2 regions of the Cupriavidus sp. FW306-01-F10A genome follow, and region 2 is predicted to be linked to the other one. Evidence: riboswitches for the same ligand, from Rfam matches in the RefSeq annotation. Region 2 holds a riboswitch; the other holds the start of a gene.
The links. Region 2 has a riboswitch for glycine ahead of gcvT (glycine cleavage system aminomethyltransferase GcvT). Riboswitches for the same ligand answer to the same signal wherever they lie in the genome.
Positions count from the first base shown of each region.

Region 1 (7,006 bases), on a different contig from region 2:
TTGTAGTGTTGCGCGGGACAGGAAGTTTGTTCGACACGAAGCAGCATGCAGCGAATCTGTTCTTTGTTGGCTGGTTCGTGTCTATGGTCGCAGCCTCATTAATTGGTGGATGGCTTGGATACTCATCCGGGCGAAGATAGGGCATCACGTCCACTATTCTTCAAGCGTATACATGCGCCGCCCCATGCTTCCATCATGGCGCGGCGCTGTTCGAGCACAGTGGCCCCTATCCCACAAGTGGGAGAGTGGGAGAAAACACCCGCGAACTCAGGCCTTGGCCAATGCCAGCGGCGCACCCGGCGCGACTGCCACGTTCGCGCCGAAATGCTGGTCGACAACTCCCGCCACCATATCAGCCGTCACCGCCGACAAAGTCCACCCCAGGTGCCCGTGCCCGGTGTTGTAGAAGATGCATGCCGCCCGCCCGCGCCCCACGCGCGGCAGCATATCCGGCATCATCGGCCGCAGCCCGGCCCAAGGCACCACGCTGCGCGTGCTGACGCCGGGGAAGCACTGCTGCACCCATTCCACCAGCGGGCGGATGCGGTCGGCGCGGATATCGCGGTTGTAGCCGTTGAACTCGGCGGTGCCGGCCACACGGAAGCGGTCGTCGCCGAGGCGGCTGGTGACCAGCTTGGTTTCGTCGTCGAGCAGGCTGACCACCGGTGCGGCGGCGCGGCTGGCCTCGTCGGTCAGGTTGACCGTGATCGAATAGCCCTTGACCGGATAGATGTTGACCCGGTCGCCCAGCCCCGCGGCCAGCGCGCGGCTGGCGGTGCCGGCGCAGATCACGGCGCCATCGAAGCTGGAGGTGGCCGTGTCGGCGCCGTCCTGCACGGTCACGGTGGCGCGCCTGCCGTCGGCCTTCACCGCCCGCACGTCCTGGCCGTACAGGCAGCGCACGCCCAGCCGATCGATGGCTGCGGCCAGGCCGCTGGTGAACTTGTGGATGTCGCCGGTGGAATCGCTCTCGGTGAAGTAGCCGCCGTAGTACGAGCCGGCCAGCGTCGGCTCGATCGCGCGCATCTCCTCGGGCGTCACGGCGCGCCGCTCCAGCCCGCCCTGCGCCAGCAGCGCCGAGACCCGGCCGGCATGCTCGAAGCCGGCCTTGTCGCGGTAGATATGGAGGATGCCTTCCTTCTTCAGGTCGAAATCGATGCCTTCCTGCGCCGCCCAGGCGAACAGGTGTTCACGCGCGGCGATGGCCAGGCGCGCGGTCTCGATGGTGTTGCGGCGGTAGTGGGGGATGGCGGCGATGAACTCGGCGAACCAGGACAGCTTGTGCCAGTTGGGCCGGGGATTGACCAGCAGCGGGGCGTCGTTGCGCAGCATCCATTTCATGCCCTTGACGATGGTCGACCAGTGGGTCCAGACCTCGGCGTTGGAGGCCGACAACTGGCCGCCATTGGCGAACGAGGTCTCCATGGCGGCATAGCGGTGGCGTTCGAACAGTGTGACGGAGAATCCGCGCCGGGCCAGCGCGTAGGCCGTGGTGACACCCGTGATGCCACCGCCGATGACAGCGATTGATTTCATGATCTGCAGGTTCCAGGAACGTCGATGGTGGGAGCCCGGACGCAATATGCGTGGCGGACGCCCCCTCTGTTCTGGACCTGAGAGATTCACGACACCCGGCCGCGAGGGCGGGGCGCGCTTGCTCCTTCGGTATGCCGGCGGACGATAGCGTCCGGCATTCTTCAGAGTGTACTGACTGGTGATGCCGGTCCTTTTGCCTGAGAGTTTCCGGGGCGGTTGCTCCTTCGGCGCTGTCCGCGGCGGGCGCCGCGACAGTCTCTCCCTGCATCACATTGGCTTGATGCCAATCGGGGCAATGTAGTGACAAGGCTCGACGTTGGATATGCGGGTTAACGCTTAGGCGGCCTGCCGCCCGCGTCGCTATGTCGCATCGGCCTGCGTCCCCGTGCCCCATAAAATGTCAGCGCTCGCTCTCGGGGAGAGGCGCCGTATGCTGCGCTCAGGTGGAGTGAGTCGAAAAAGACGACAACAAGGTTTTCCAGTGAAGAAAAATCGCATTGCACTGGCCGTTTCGGCGGTGCTGATGGGCCCCGCCGTCGCCGCCGCCCAGGTGGTGGACGCGCCCGAGCCGCTGCAGGAGGTGGTGGTCTCGGCCAAGTCGGAGCGCGCCGAGACGCCGGCGATACCGCCCAACACGCCCTCGCCGGCCTACGGCATCAGCAGCCGCCGCATGGCCGACTTCAATGTGGTGAACACGGAAGACGCCCTCAAGTACGCGCCCAACCTCGCCGTACGCAAGCGCTTCATCGGCGATATGAACTCGATCATCTCGGTGCGCAGCACCAGTTCGCGCCAGTCGGCGCGCGGGCTGGTGTATGCGGACGGCCTGCTGCTGTCCAACCTGCTGGGGTCGGACTTCAGCTTCCCGCCGCGCTGGTCGCTGGTCAACAGCGCCGAGATCGAGCGCATGGATGTGCTGTACGGCCCGTATTCGGCGCTATATCCCGGCAACTCGCTGGGTGCGACGGTGCTGATCACCACGCGCACGCCGGAGAAGCTCGAGGGCGATGCCAGCGTGCAGCTGTTCACGCAGCGCTTCAGCCTGTACGGCACGCACGACAACTTCAACGGGGTCCACGCCAACGCCTATGTGGGCGACCGCGTCGGCCCGTTCTCGTGGCTGGTCAGCGTGGACCGGCAGGACAGCAAGAGCCAGCCGTTGAGCTTCTATACCGCGGCACGCTCCACGGCCCGTGCCACTTCTGCCGACAAGCCGGTCACCGGCGCCTACTTCGACCAGGACCAGACCGGCCGCGACCGCGTGGTGATGGGCGTGAACAGCGAGGGCGTCACGCACACGGTGCAGGACCAGCTCAAGCTCAAGCTTGGCTACGACATCACCAATACCCTGCAGGCGCAGTTCACCGCGGCCTATTGGCAGCAGGACCGATCCAGCGCCACCGGCAGCTACCTGCGCGATGCCGATGGCAATGTTGTGTCGAGCGGTCCCGTGAATATCGGCGGCTATCGCTATGTGATTCCCGCCAACGCCTTTGCCCCCAGCAATGGCGAGGACGCGCGCTGGCTCTATGGCCTGTCGCTGCGCACGCGCAATGAGACCGGCTGGAATTTCTCGGGCGTGGCGTCGCTGTTCGATGTCAGCAAGGACATCAGCCGCAGCGCCAACACCGCCGGCAGCGGGCCGGGCACGGTGACCTATGGCGACGGCACCGGCTGGCGCACGCTCGACCTGAAGGCCGACTACCGCCCGCAGCAGCTGCAGGGCGGGCACTGGGTCACGTTCGGCTACCACTATGACAATTACCGGCTGAGCAACACCACCTACAACACCTCGGACTGGCAGGCGGTCACCATCACCGCCTTCAACAACGCCTTTGCCGGCAAGACCGAGACCCAGGCGCTCTATGCGCAGGACGCCTGGTACTTTGCCGAGGACTGGAAGCTGATCCCCGGCGTGCGCTATGAACACTGGCGCGCCTATGACGGCAGCCGCAGCCAGCCCGGCGTGGATATCGGCTACCCGGTGCGCAGCGAATCCAACTGGTCGCCCAAGCTGGCGCTGGAGAAGGCCTTCGGGCAGGACTGGCTGGGCCGGCTGTCGCTGGGCCAGGCCTATCGCTACCCGACTGTCAGCGAGCTGTTCCAGGGCCGCATCACCGGCACCGCGCTGATCAACAACGATCCCAACCTGCGGCCCGAGCGGTCATTCTCGAAGGACCTGACCTTCGAGCGCACGCTGGATTCGTCGTACTTCCGGGTCTCGGTGTATGAGGACGATATCCACGATGCCCTGGTCAGCCAGACCAATACCACGGTATTCCCGACCGTCACCAGTTTCCAGAACGTCGACCGCGTGCGCACCCGCGGCATCGAACTGGCCTATGACGCGCGCGATGTGTTCGTCAGCGGCTTCGACCTGTCGGCCAGCGGGGCCTACAACCATTCGAAGACGCTCGAGAACGCCAACAACCCGGCCTCGGTGGGCAAGTACTTCTACCGCATTCCCAAGTGGCGGGCCAACCTGATGGGCACCTATCGCATCACGCCGGCCTGGGCCGGCACGCTGGCCATGACCTATTCGGGGCGGCAGTACAATACGCTCGACAATTCCGACGTCAATCCCGACACCTTCGGCGGCACCAGCAGCTTCCTGACCTTTGATGTCAAGCTGACGTACCGGCCTGCGAAGAACGTGCGCCTCGGGCTTGGCATCGACAACCTCACCGACCAGCGCTACTACGTCTACCACCCGTATCCGGGCCGGACGTTCTACGCCGAGGCGAAACTTTCCTTCTGAGCACGTGAACAGGCTGACCATATCCATGCAAGGCGTTCGCCCCGGTTTCCGCTTGATCGTTGCCGGGCTGATGATGGCCGGTGCCGCGCTGGCCGCGACCGCGCAAACGCACGGCGATCACAGCGGCCACGGCGCGCAGGCCAAGGCCGCGAAGATGAGCGAGCTTGGCACCGGCGCCGCGTTCGACCGAAACGGCAAGCTGTGGGTCGCCTACAAGGACGGCCCTTACGTCGCGGTACGTGCATCGACCGACTACGGCCGCAGCTTCGGGCCGGCGCAGCATGTCAACAACGTGCCGGAGCAGGTCGCCGCCGATCATGAAAGCCGGCCCAAGGTCGCCGCGGGGCGCGACGGCGAGATCTTCGTCACCTGGACCCAGCCGCTGCCCAAGCCGTGGACCGGCTTTATCCGCTTTGCGCATTCCGCCGATGGCGGCAAGTCCTTTGCCGAACCGCTGACGGTGCATGCCAACCGCGACCAGATCGCCCACCGCTTCGACGCCATCGCGGTGGACAACGCCGGGCGCGTCTTCGTCAGCTGGATCGACAAGCGCGACGTGGTTGCCGCCGAGGCGCGCAAGCAGCCGTACGCCGGCGCCGCGGTCTACTACGCGGTTTCCGCCGACCAGGGCAAGACCTTCCAGGGCGACTACAAGATCGCCGACCAGTCGTGCGAATGCTGCCGCATCGCGCTGTCGCCCACGCCCGACGGCAAGATGCTGGCGCTGTGGCGCCATGTGTTCCCGCCCAACGCGCGCGACCACGCGCTGGCGCTGCTGGGCACCGACGGCAAGGCCACGCCGATGCAGCGCGCCACCTTTGACGACTGGCGCATCGACGCCTGCCCGCACCACGGCCCCGGCGCTTCGGTGGCGCCCGATGGCACGGTGCACATGGTCTGGTTCAACGTGCGCGAAGGCAAGCCCACGGTCTCGGTGGGGCGCTGGAAGGACGGCAAGCTGCAGGCACAGCGCCCGCTGGACGACCCGCGCGCGCAGCATGCCGACATCGTCGCGCTGAACGACAACGAGATCGCGGTGGCCTGGAAATCGTTCGACGGCCAGCAGACGCGGCTGTCCGCGATGCTGTCGCACGATGGCGGCAAGACCTGGCAGACGCGCAAGCTGGCCGGCACGGAGCGCGACTCGGACCAGCCGCACCTGCTGCAGCATGCGGGCCGCGCCTACGTGCTGTGGCGTACCGAGGCCGAGGGCTTCCAGGTGTTCCCGCTGGGCAAGGAGGGTGCATGATGCCATCCCGCCGCAAGCTGCTCGCCGCTGCCGTCCTGACCCTGGCGATGACGGCCGCCAATGCCGGTAGTCAACCGGCCGACCGCGTCGCCGTGTTCGCATCGGCCAGCGCCGCCCAGCTGGCGGCCAGCCAGAAGGGCAAGCCCTTTGTACTGGTGGTGTGGTCGCTCGACTGCGTCTATTGCAAGCGCAACTTCGACGCCATCGGCAAGCTGCGCGCGCGGCATCCGGACCTGCGCGTCGTCACGCTGGCGACGGACAACCCCGACGCGCTGCCACAGGTGCAGCAATTGCTCCAGCGCGTCAGGCTCACGCGCAACGCGTGGGTGTTCGGGCACGAGCCGCAGGAGCGGCTGCGCTATGCGGTCGATCCGGACTGGATGGGCGAGATGCCGCGCACCTACTTCTATCGCGCCGATGGCCAGCGGCACGGCGTGTCCGGCGTGATCAGCGACGCGGATTGGGACAAGCACCTGCGCTGGGCTGGCATCGCCGGCTGAGGCTGCGCCGGGAGCGGCTGTCCGTTCAATCCGGCTTGATTCCCGCGCGCGCAATGATGGGCTTCCAGCGCTGCTGCTCCTGCGCGATAAAGCGCGAGAACTCGGCCGGCGTGTCGCCCACCACAATCGCCGCATCCGCGCTCAGGCGCTCGACCGACGACTTGCTCTTCACTGCTTTCACGGTGGCGTCCGCCAGCTTGTCGGCGGCCGCCTGGGGCAGAGATGCCGGTGCCAGCAGGCCATACCACTGCGTCATTTCGAAGCCGGGATAGCCTTGTTCGGCAACCGTTGGCACGTCGGGCAGCTGGGGAATGCGCTGGGTCGTGCCGGTGGCGATGCAGCGCACCTTGCCGGCCTTGATGAACTGGATGATCGCCGGCGCGCCGACCGCGGCTGCGTCCAACCGCCCCGACAGCAGGTCAGTGATCTGCGGACCGCTGCCGCGATACGGCACATGGGTGATGAAGGTGCCGGTCGCGGCCTTCAGGTATTCAAAGGCCAGATGGCCGGCGCTGCCGTTGCCGGCCGAACCGTAGTTCAGCTTGCCGGGCTTGCTCTTGGCCAACGCCACGAACTCCTTCAGGTTCTTCGCGGGGACGTCCGGGTGGACCACGTACAGGCTCGGCACCTTGGACAGCAGCGAGATCGCGCGGAAGTCCTTGACGGGGTCATAGGGCAGCTTCGGGAAGATAAACGGATTGACCGCCAGCGTGCCGATATGGCCGAGGATCAGCGTGTGGTTGTCATCGGCGCGCGCGACTTCGCCCATGGCGATATTGCCGGCCGCGCCGGGCTTGTTCTCGACGAAGACTGACACGCCTAGCAGCTTGGTCAGCTCCGCCGCGGTGGAGCGGGCCACGATCTCCGAGCTGCCGCCCGGCGCGAACGGCACCACCAGCCGGATCGGCTTGGCCGGCCAGGCCTGGGCACGCGCCAGCGTTGGCGCCAGCGCGCACGCGCCCA
Region 1 is NZ_JBYSYA010000023.1:3,960-10,965, forward strand. It holds gene AC3WLF_RS25350 (D-amino acid dehydrogenase) at 268-1,581, opposite strand; glycine riboswitch at 1,593-1,711, opposite strand; glycine riboswitch at 1,712-1,810, opposite strand; gene AC3WLF_RS25355 (TonB-dependent receptor) at 1,967-4,294, shown strand; gene AC3WLF_RS25360 (sialidase family protein) at 4,320-5,543, shown strand; gene AC3WLF_RS25365 (TlpA family protein disulfide reductase) at 5,540-6,043, shown strand; gene AC3WLF_RS25370 (Bug family tripartite tricarboxylate transporter substrate binding protein) at 6,069-7,006, opposite strand, start outside.
Region 1: linked by a shared signal. The riboswitch ahead of AC3WLF_RS25350 (D-amino acid dehydrogenase) and the one ahead of gcvT (glycine cleavage system aminomethyltransferase GcvT) in region 2 are both predicted to bind glycine.

Region 2 (7,006 bases):
GCGCTGCGGCCATGGTCGCGCGTGATGATCTTGTTGCAGCCGCAGTAGTAGCAGATGTTCTCGCAGAACGGGATATGCAGGTACAGCGACAGCGGCGCCGGCGCGTCGGCGCGGCAGGCGGCGAGTGCGTCGTGGTACAGCGACAGGTCGGGCCCGTTGCGGAAGCGGTCGGCCGTCGGGTACGAGGTATAGCGCGGGCCGTTGCCGTCGATGCGGCCGGCCAGCGCGCGGAAGTCGGACAGCGCGCGGCGGTCGGGCGCAGGGGAAGTCATGGCAGACGGGATCATGGGGGCGCGGGGGTATGGGTGTATGACGGCCCATCGTAGGGCCGCACCGCCGCTGGCGCGTTGACCGCCGTCAAGCGCGGGCATTGGACCTGCGGGCGGCGGGCGTCACATTGGTGTCATGTGTGGCGGATACGCTGCGCGCCACCGCCGGCCCGCGCGTCACCTGCCCCTGCAATGCCAACTCCCGACCAGACATCAACGCATCCGCCGTACCCACCGCTGCGCAGCCACCTAGCAGCACCGGCCCGGCACCGGCGCCGCCTGCTTGCCGCCGCCGGCGCGGCCCTGGCCCTGCCCGCCTGGCCAGCGCTGTCGCAGGCGCAGGCGCGCCGCACGGTCGTGGTCGGCCACCTGCTCGACCGCGGCGGCGCGCAAGCCGACCTTGCGCGCGACTACCTGGCCGGGGCCAAGGTCATGTTGGATGCTGTCAACGCCGGCAACGGCCCGGTGCGCATCGCGCACGTGGTCCGTGACGCCGATCCCGACCCGCGCCGCGCGCTGGCGCAGGCGGTGTCGCTGGCCGATACCGAACGCGCCGAGCTGCTGTTCGGCCCGGGCGACCGGCTGTTGCCGGCGCTGGCGGCATCGGCCGAGCTGGGCCGGCGCGGCGTGCAGATCGTGGCGCCGCTGTCGGGGCTTGCGCTGGCGGCCGACAACGTCTGGTTCACCCGTGCCGACTACCAGGCCGAACTGGACGCGGCGGTACGCCAGCTGCGCAGCTACGGCCTGACCAGCATCGCGCTGGCCCTGGCGCCGGACTTCGCCGCCCCGTCGCTGGCCCGGCTGGAGGCGCAGACCGGGACGCGCGCGGTGCCGCTCGACGCCAATCCCGAGGCCGCCGCCCGGCGCATCGCCGCCACCCGCCCGGGCGCGGTGATCGTGGCGGGCGATACCCTTGCCTACGCCGGGCTGGGCCGCGCGCTGGCGGTGCAGGGCTGGTACGGTTTCCTGGTCGGGCTGTCGTCGGTCAGCGCCACCGCCGCGCGCGAGATCCTGGGCGCTGGCTACAACGGCGGCATGGTGCTGACCCAGGTCGCGCCCGGGCCGCAACAGGCAACGCTGCGGGTGGTGAAGGAACACGTGGCGCGCATGAAGCAATACCTGGATGAGCCGCCGTCGCCGGCCACGCTGGCTGGCTATATCGGCGCGGCATGGCTGGCGCGCGCGCTGGCCGGCCTGCGCGGCAGCGGCGCGGCCGAGATGCGGCGGGCACTGCAGGGGCGCGTGGACGTGGGCGATTTCCCGCTCGACTTCACGCACGGGCAGCGCGGCTCGCAGTACGTCACGCTGGCGGCGTCAGCCGCGCGGTAGGGACAGGCGCGCGCGCAGGCCGCCTTCGGGGCGGTTGCTCAGGGTCAGCTCGCCGCCATGGCGCGCGGCAATGTCGACCGCGATCGACAACCCCATGCCGACCCCGCCGGTGGCGCGGCTGCGCGAGGATTCGACGCGGTCGAACGGCGCGAGCAGCACAGCCGCCATACTAGGCATGCCTGCACCCCGCGTCTTGTCAGCCTGGTAGGCCTTTGTATCGGGACTGTAGCGCCCGTTCAGCCCGGGGCTGTCTTGCCGCCGTTTCCCAGCAGTGCCTTGAGCGCGCCGAGCCGGTCCTTGGGGCTCATCGCCGGGGTTTCATCCACCGGCGCAGGCGCCTCCTCCAGCTTCATCTCGCCGATAAAGCGCGAAGGCTGGCACGAGTAGGTCTCTCGCGCGCGCTTGCGCTTCTTGCACCAGCTGACATGCAGGCTGCGCTGGGCGCGGGTGATGCCGACATACATCAATCGCCGCTCTTCCTCGATCTTCTCGTCGCTCATGTCCTCGTCTTCGCGGCAGTGCGGCAGGATGCCCTCCTCCACGCCGACCAGGAACACGTGCGGATACTCCAGCCCCTTGGACGCATGCAGCGTGGACAGCCGCACCGCGTCGGGATCTTCCTCGCGGCCTTCCAGCATGCTCATCAGCGCCACGGTCTGGGTCAGCTCCAGCAGGTTCTTGCCTTCGCTGCCGAGGCCGTCGGCATTGTCGAAGCCGGTGGCTTCCTCGCCCTCGGCGCCTTCGGGCTTGGTGCCCTTGCGCTTGAGCCAGTCGAGGAATTCCAGCGTATTGGTCCAGCGCGACTGCGCCTGCCGTTCGTCGAAGCTGTCGTACAGGTAGGCCTCGTAGTGGATCCCTTCCATCAGGTCGTCCAGCACCACGGTGGCGGGATCCTTGGCCGCGCGGTCGGCCAGCCGTACCATCGATTCGCAGAACACGCGCAGCGGCTCCAGCTGGCGCGGCTGCAGCTTGCCTTCGATGCCGCCCATCATCGCGGCCTCGAACAGCGACACCTTGGCCTGTCCGGCAAAGGTGCCCAGCGCTTCCAGCGTGGTGTTGCCCACGCCGCGGCGCGGCGTGGTGATGGCGCGGATAAAGGCGGGATCGTCGTCGGGGTTGGCAATCAGGCGCAGATAGGCGCAGATGTCCTTGATCTCGGCCTTGTCGAAGAAGCTCTGGCCGCCCGACAGCACATAGGGAATCCGTTCGCGCCGCAGGATCTGCTCAAACAGCCGCGCCTGGTGGTTGCCGCGATACAGGATGGCGTAGTCGCGGAACTGCGCGCGGCGCTCGAACTTGTGCGCGGACAGGCGGAACACCACCGACTCGGCCTCGTGCTCCTCGTCGTTCATCGGGTGGATGGCGATGGGGTCGCCCATGCCGTGCTCGCTCCACAGCTTCTTGTCGAACAGCTTGGGGTTGTTGGCGATGACCGCGTTGGCGGCTTCCAGGATGCGCACCGTGGAGCGGTAGTTCTGCTCCAGCTTGATCACCTTCAGGTCCGGGAAGTCGGTCTGCAACCCGCGCAGGTTGTCCAGCGTGGCGCCGCGCCAGCCATAGATGGCCTGGTCGTCGTCGCCGACCGCGGTGAAGGCCGGCGCGCGCAGGTGCGAGCCGCCTGCCAGCAGCTTCAGCAACTGGTACTGGCAGGCGTTGGTGTCCTGGTATTCGTCGACCAGGAAGTAGCGCAGGCGGTTCTGCCACTTGAGTTGCACCGTTTCATTGCGCGCGAACAGCTCGGCGGGCAGGCGGATCAGGTCGTCGAAATCCACCGCCTGGTAGGCGTGCAGCGTGGCCACGTAGTTGCGGTAGACCAGCGCGGCCTGGTGCTCGTCGGCATTGGCGGCCTGCGCGATCGCTGCCTCCGGATCGACCATGCCGTTCTTCCATAGCGAGATCGTGCCCTGCACGCCGCGGATCAGCTTCTTGTCGGTGGTGCCCAGCTGCTCCTGGATCAGGCCGAAGCAGTCGTCCGAATCCATGATCGAAAACTGCGGCTTCAGGCCCACGTGCTCGGCCTCCATGCGCAGGATCTGCACCCCGAGCGAGTGGAAGGTACAGACCGTCAGCTGTTTGAGCGGGATGCGCTTGCCCTCGCGCGTGGTCTTGCCCTCCATCAGCTTGCCGATGCGCTCCTGCATCTCCTTGGCGGCCTTGTTGGTAAAGGTGACGGCGGCGATATGGCGCGGCTCGAAGCCCTTGTCCTCGATCAGATGCGCGATCTTCTGCGTGATCACCCGGGTCTTGCCGGAGCCCGCCCCGGCCAGCACCAGGCAAGGGCCGTCCAGGTAGCGGACGGCTTCGGATTGGGCGGAGTTCAGGCCATGGGTCATGCGTGGGATGCGGTTGGAGGCAGGGAAATCGGCAGGAACAGCGGCAGGCCAGGCGGGACACGCCAGCACCCAAAAAACGGGCATGGCAGCAAAGCTGCCGATGTTAACACGCTGGTCGCGGCAGGTCAGTCAGCGCAAACCGCGTTGACACGGCCGGTTGTGTCACCGGCGTAACACTTCGTAAAGGCCGGAGCCAATCGCGCAACCAAACGCTCTAACTAGTATGTCCCCTGGCCTGCGCGGCGGGGTTGACATGCTTGAATCATCACATCGGAGCCAATAATGAAAACCCTGCAGACTTTGACCAAGGTGACCCTGATCGGCGTGACCGTCGCGGCCTTTGCCGGTTGCGCGGATATGACCCCGAAGCAGCGTAATACCGCCATTGGCGCGGGCGCGGGCGCCGTGGGCGGCGCCATCCTCACCGACGGTAGCGCGCTGGGTACGCTGGGTGGCGCGGCCGTGGGCGGCGTGATCGGTAACGTTGTCACCGACGACAAGAAGAAGTAAGCCAGACCACCGCAGCGACAGGTACGGCAGGCTCCCCTGGCCGGTTTGACAAAGGCCGGGGCCTCCCGTACATTGCGCGCATCCGACCGGGAGAGCGCGCATCGCCTGCGCCGCCGAAGGGGTATCACCCGAAAACTCTCAGGCACCACGGACCGATCGGATCGGCATGCAATATGCACACAATGCATGCCGAACTCTGGAGAGCGGCACCCGCCATTCGTGGCGAGCGTGCCCACCGAAGGGGCGCACGAGGAAGGGGTCCGGCAGGATCCGCCTTGTAATCTCTCAGGTATCGAGGACAGAGGGGTCATCCGCCGCAGCGGATTGCCACGCCACATTCAGGCGCGGCGAGCGTTGCGGCGGATGGCCCTTTTTTTGTTTTCGCCAACCGAGACTGCCCCAGAGGATTCCATGACGCTCCAGGCCACGCCCCTCAACGCCATCCACCGCGCCCTCGGCGCCCGCATGGTTGATTTCGGCGGCTGGGACATGCCGGTCAACTACGGCTCCCAGATCGAAGAACACAATGCCGTGCGCACCGACGCCGGCATGTTCGACGTGTCGCACATGTGCGTGGTCGACCTCGCCGGCGCCAATACCCGCAGCTTCCTGCGCGGCCTGCTGGCCAACAATGTCGACAAGCTGCAGACCCCGGGCAAGGCGCTCTACTCCTGCATGCTGGATGAGAAAGGCGGCGTGATCGACGACCTGATCGTCTACTTCTTTGCCGAGGACCGCTTCCGCCTGGTCGTCAACGCCAGCACCGCGCTGGGCGACATCGAATGGATCCGCGCGCGCAATGCCGCCACCGGCAGCGATGTGACCATCACGCCGCGCCGCGACGATGTTGCGCCTGCAGGCGTGCAGCCTCTGGCCATCGTCGCCGTGCAGGGGCCCAACGCCCGCGCCAGGGTGTGGAGCACCTTCCCCTCGACCCAGCCTTCGGACACGCTCAAGCCCTTCAACGCCGCCGTGGTCCAGGACCCGGCCATCGGCGAGATCATGGTGGCGCGCACCGGCTACACCGGCGAAGACGGCTTCGAACTGGTGGTGCCGGCCGAGAACGTCGCCGCCGTCTGGGAAAAGCTGAACGCCGCCGGCGTGCGCCCCGCAGGCCTGGGCGCGCGCGACACGCTGCGCCTGGAAGCCGGCATGAACCTGTACGGCCAGGATATGGATATCAACACCTCGCCGCTGGATGCGGGCCTGGCCTGGACGGTGGACCTGCAGAGCGAGCGTGACTTCACCGGCAAGGCGGCACTGGCCGCGGCCGGTTCGCGCCAGCAATTCCTCGGCCTGATCCTGCGTGACAAGGGCGGCGTCCTGCGCGCCCACCAGAAAGTGATCACGCCGGCCGGTGACGGTGAAATCACCAGCGGCACCTTCAGCCCGTCGCTGTCCCAGTCCATCGCCTTTGCCCGCCTGCCCAAGGATGTCGCCGTGGGCGATACCGTGCAGGTGGAGATCCGCGACCGCAAACTCAACGCGACTGTGGTTAAACTGCCGTTTGTGCGTAATGGCAAGGCACTCGTGAGCTGAGGCTCACCCAACGGTCGCCCTCGCCTGCCGGCAGCTTCGCCGGGCAGGCATCACCCAACAAGAAACAAATCTGTATCCGGAGAACCTTCATGAATTTCCCCGCTGACCTCAAGTACACCGAGTCGCATGAGTGGGTACGCGTCGAAGCCGACGGCACGCTCACCATCGGCATCACCGACCACGCGCAGGACGCGCTGGGCGACATCGTCTTCCTGGAACTGCCCGAAGTGGGCAAGTCGGTCGGTGCCGGCGATGCGCTGGCAGTGGTGGAATCGGTAAAGGCCGCTTCCGACATCTACGCCCCCGTGGCCGGCGAAGTGATCGCCGTCAACGAGGCCGCCACGGCTGCCCCGGAGAGCGTCAACGCCGACGCCTTCGACGCGTGGCTGTTCAAGCTCAAGCCGGCCAACGGCGACGACGTCAACGGCCTGATGTCGGCCGACGCCTACAAGGCCAGCGTCGGCGCCTGACGCCGGCCGCGCCGGTCCATGGTTGGACCGGCCACTGCAGACTGACGCGCGCCGTCCCGGCTGACCACCGGCCGGCGCGCACCTCACGAGGTTCTTGCCAATGAACGCCCCGCTTCCCATGAACGCCGCCCAAGTGAACCGGCCCACGCTGGCCGAACTGGAGGCGCGCGACGCCTTCGCCGCCCGCCATATCGGCCCCGATACCCCCGAACAGCAGCACATGCTGAAGGTGCTGGGCTATGACAGCCGCGCCGCGCTGATCGACGCCGTCATCCCCGCCGCCATCCGCCGCCGCGACGGCATGCCGATGGGCGAGTTCACCGAGCCGCTGAGCGAGGAAGCCGCGCTGTCAAGGCTGCGCGGGCTGGCTGGCAAGAACAGGGTGCTGAAGAGCTTTATCGGCCAGGGCTACTACAACACCGTCACGCCCGGCGTCATCCTGCGCAATATCTTCGAGAACCCGGCCTGGTACACCGCCTACACGCCCTACCAGCCGGAGATCTCGCAGGGCCGCCTGGAGGCGATGCTGAACTTCCAGCAGATGGTCACCGACCTG
Region 2 is NZ_JBYSYA010000015.1:50,107-57,112, reverse strand. It holds gene hemN (oxygen-independent coproporphyrinogen III oxidase) at 1-287, opposite strand, end outside; gene AC3WLF_RS20895 (ABC transporter substrate-binding protein) at 462-1,598, shown strand; partial or broken gene AC3WLF_RS20890 (ATP-binding protein) at 1,584-1,754, opposite strand; gene AC3WLF_RS20885 (UvrD-helicase domain-containing protein) at 1,835-3,931, opposite strand; gene AC3WLF_RS20880 (YMGG-like glycine zipper-containing protein) at 4,214-4,441, shown strand; glycine riboswitch at 4,519-4,606, shown strand; glycine riboswitch at 4,628-4,753, shown strand; gene gcvT (glycine cleavage system aminomethyltransferase GcvT) at 4,853-5,980, shown strand; gene gcvH (glycine cleavage system protein GcvH) at 6,070-6,450, shown strand; gene gcvP (aminomethyl-transferring glycine dehydrogenase) at 6,551-7,006, shown strand, end outside.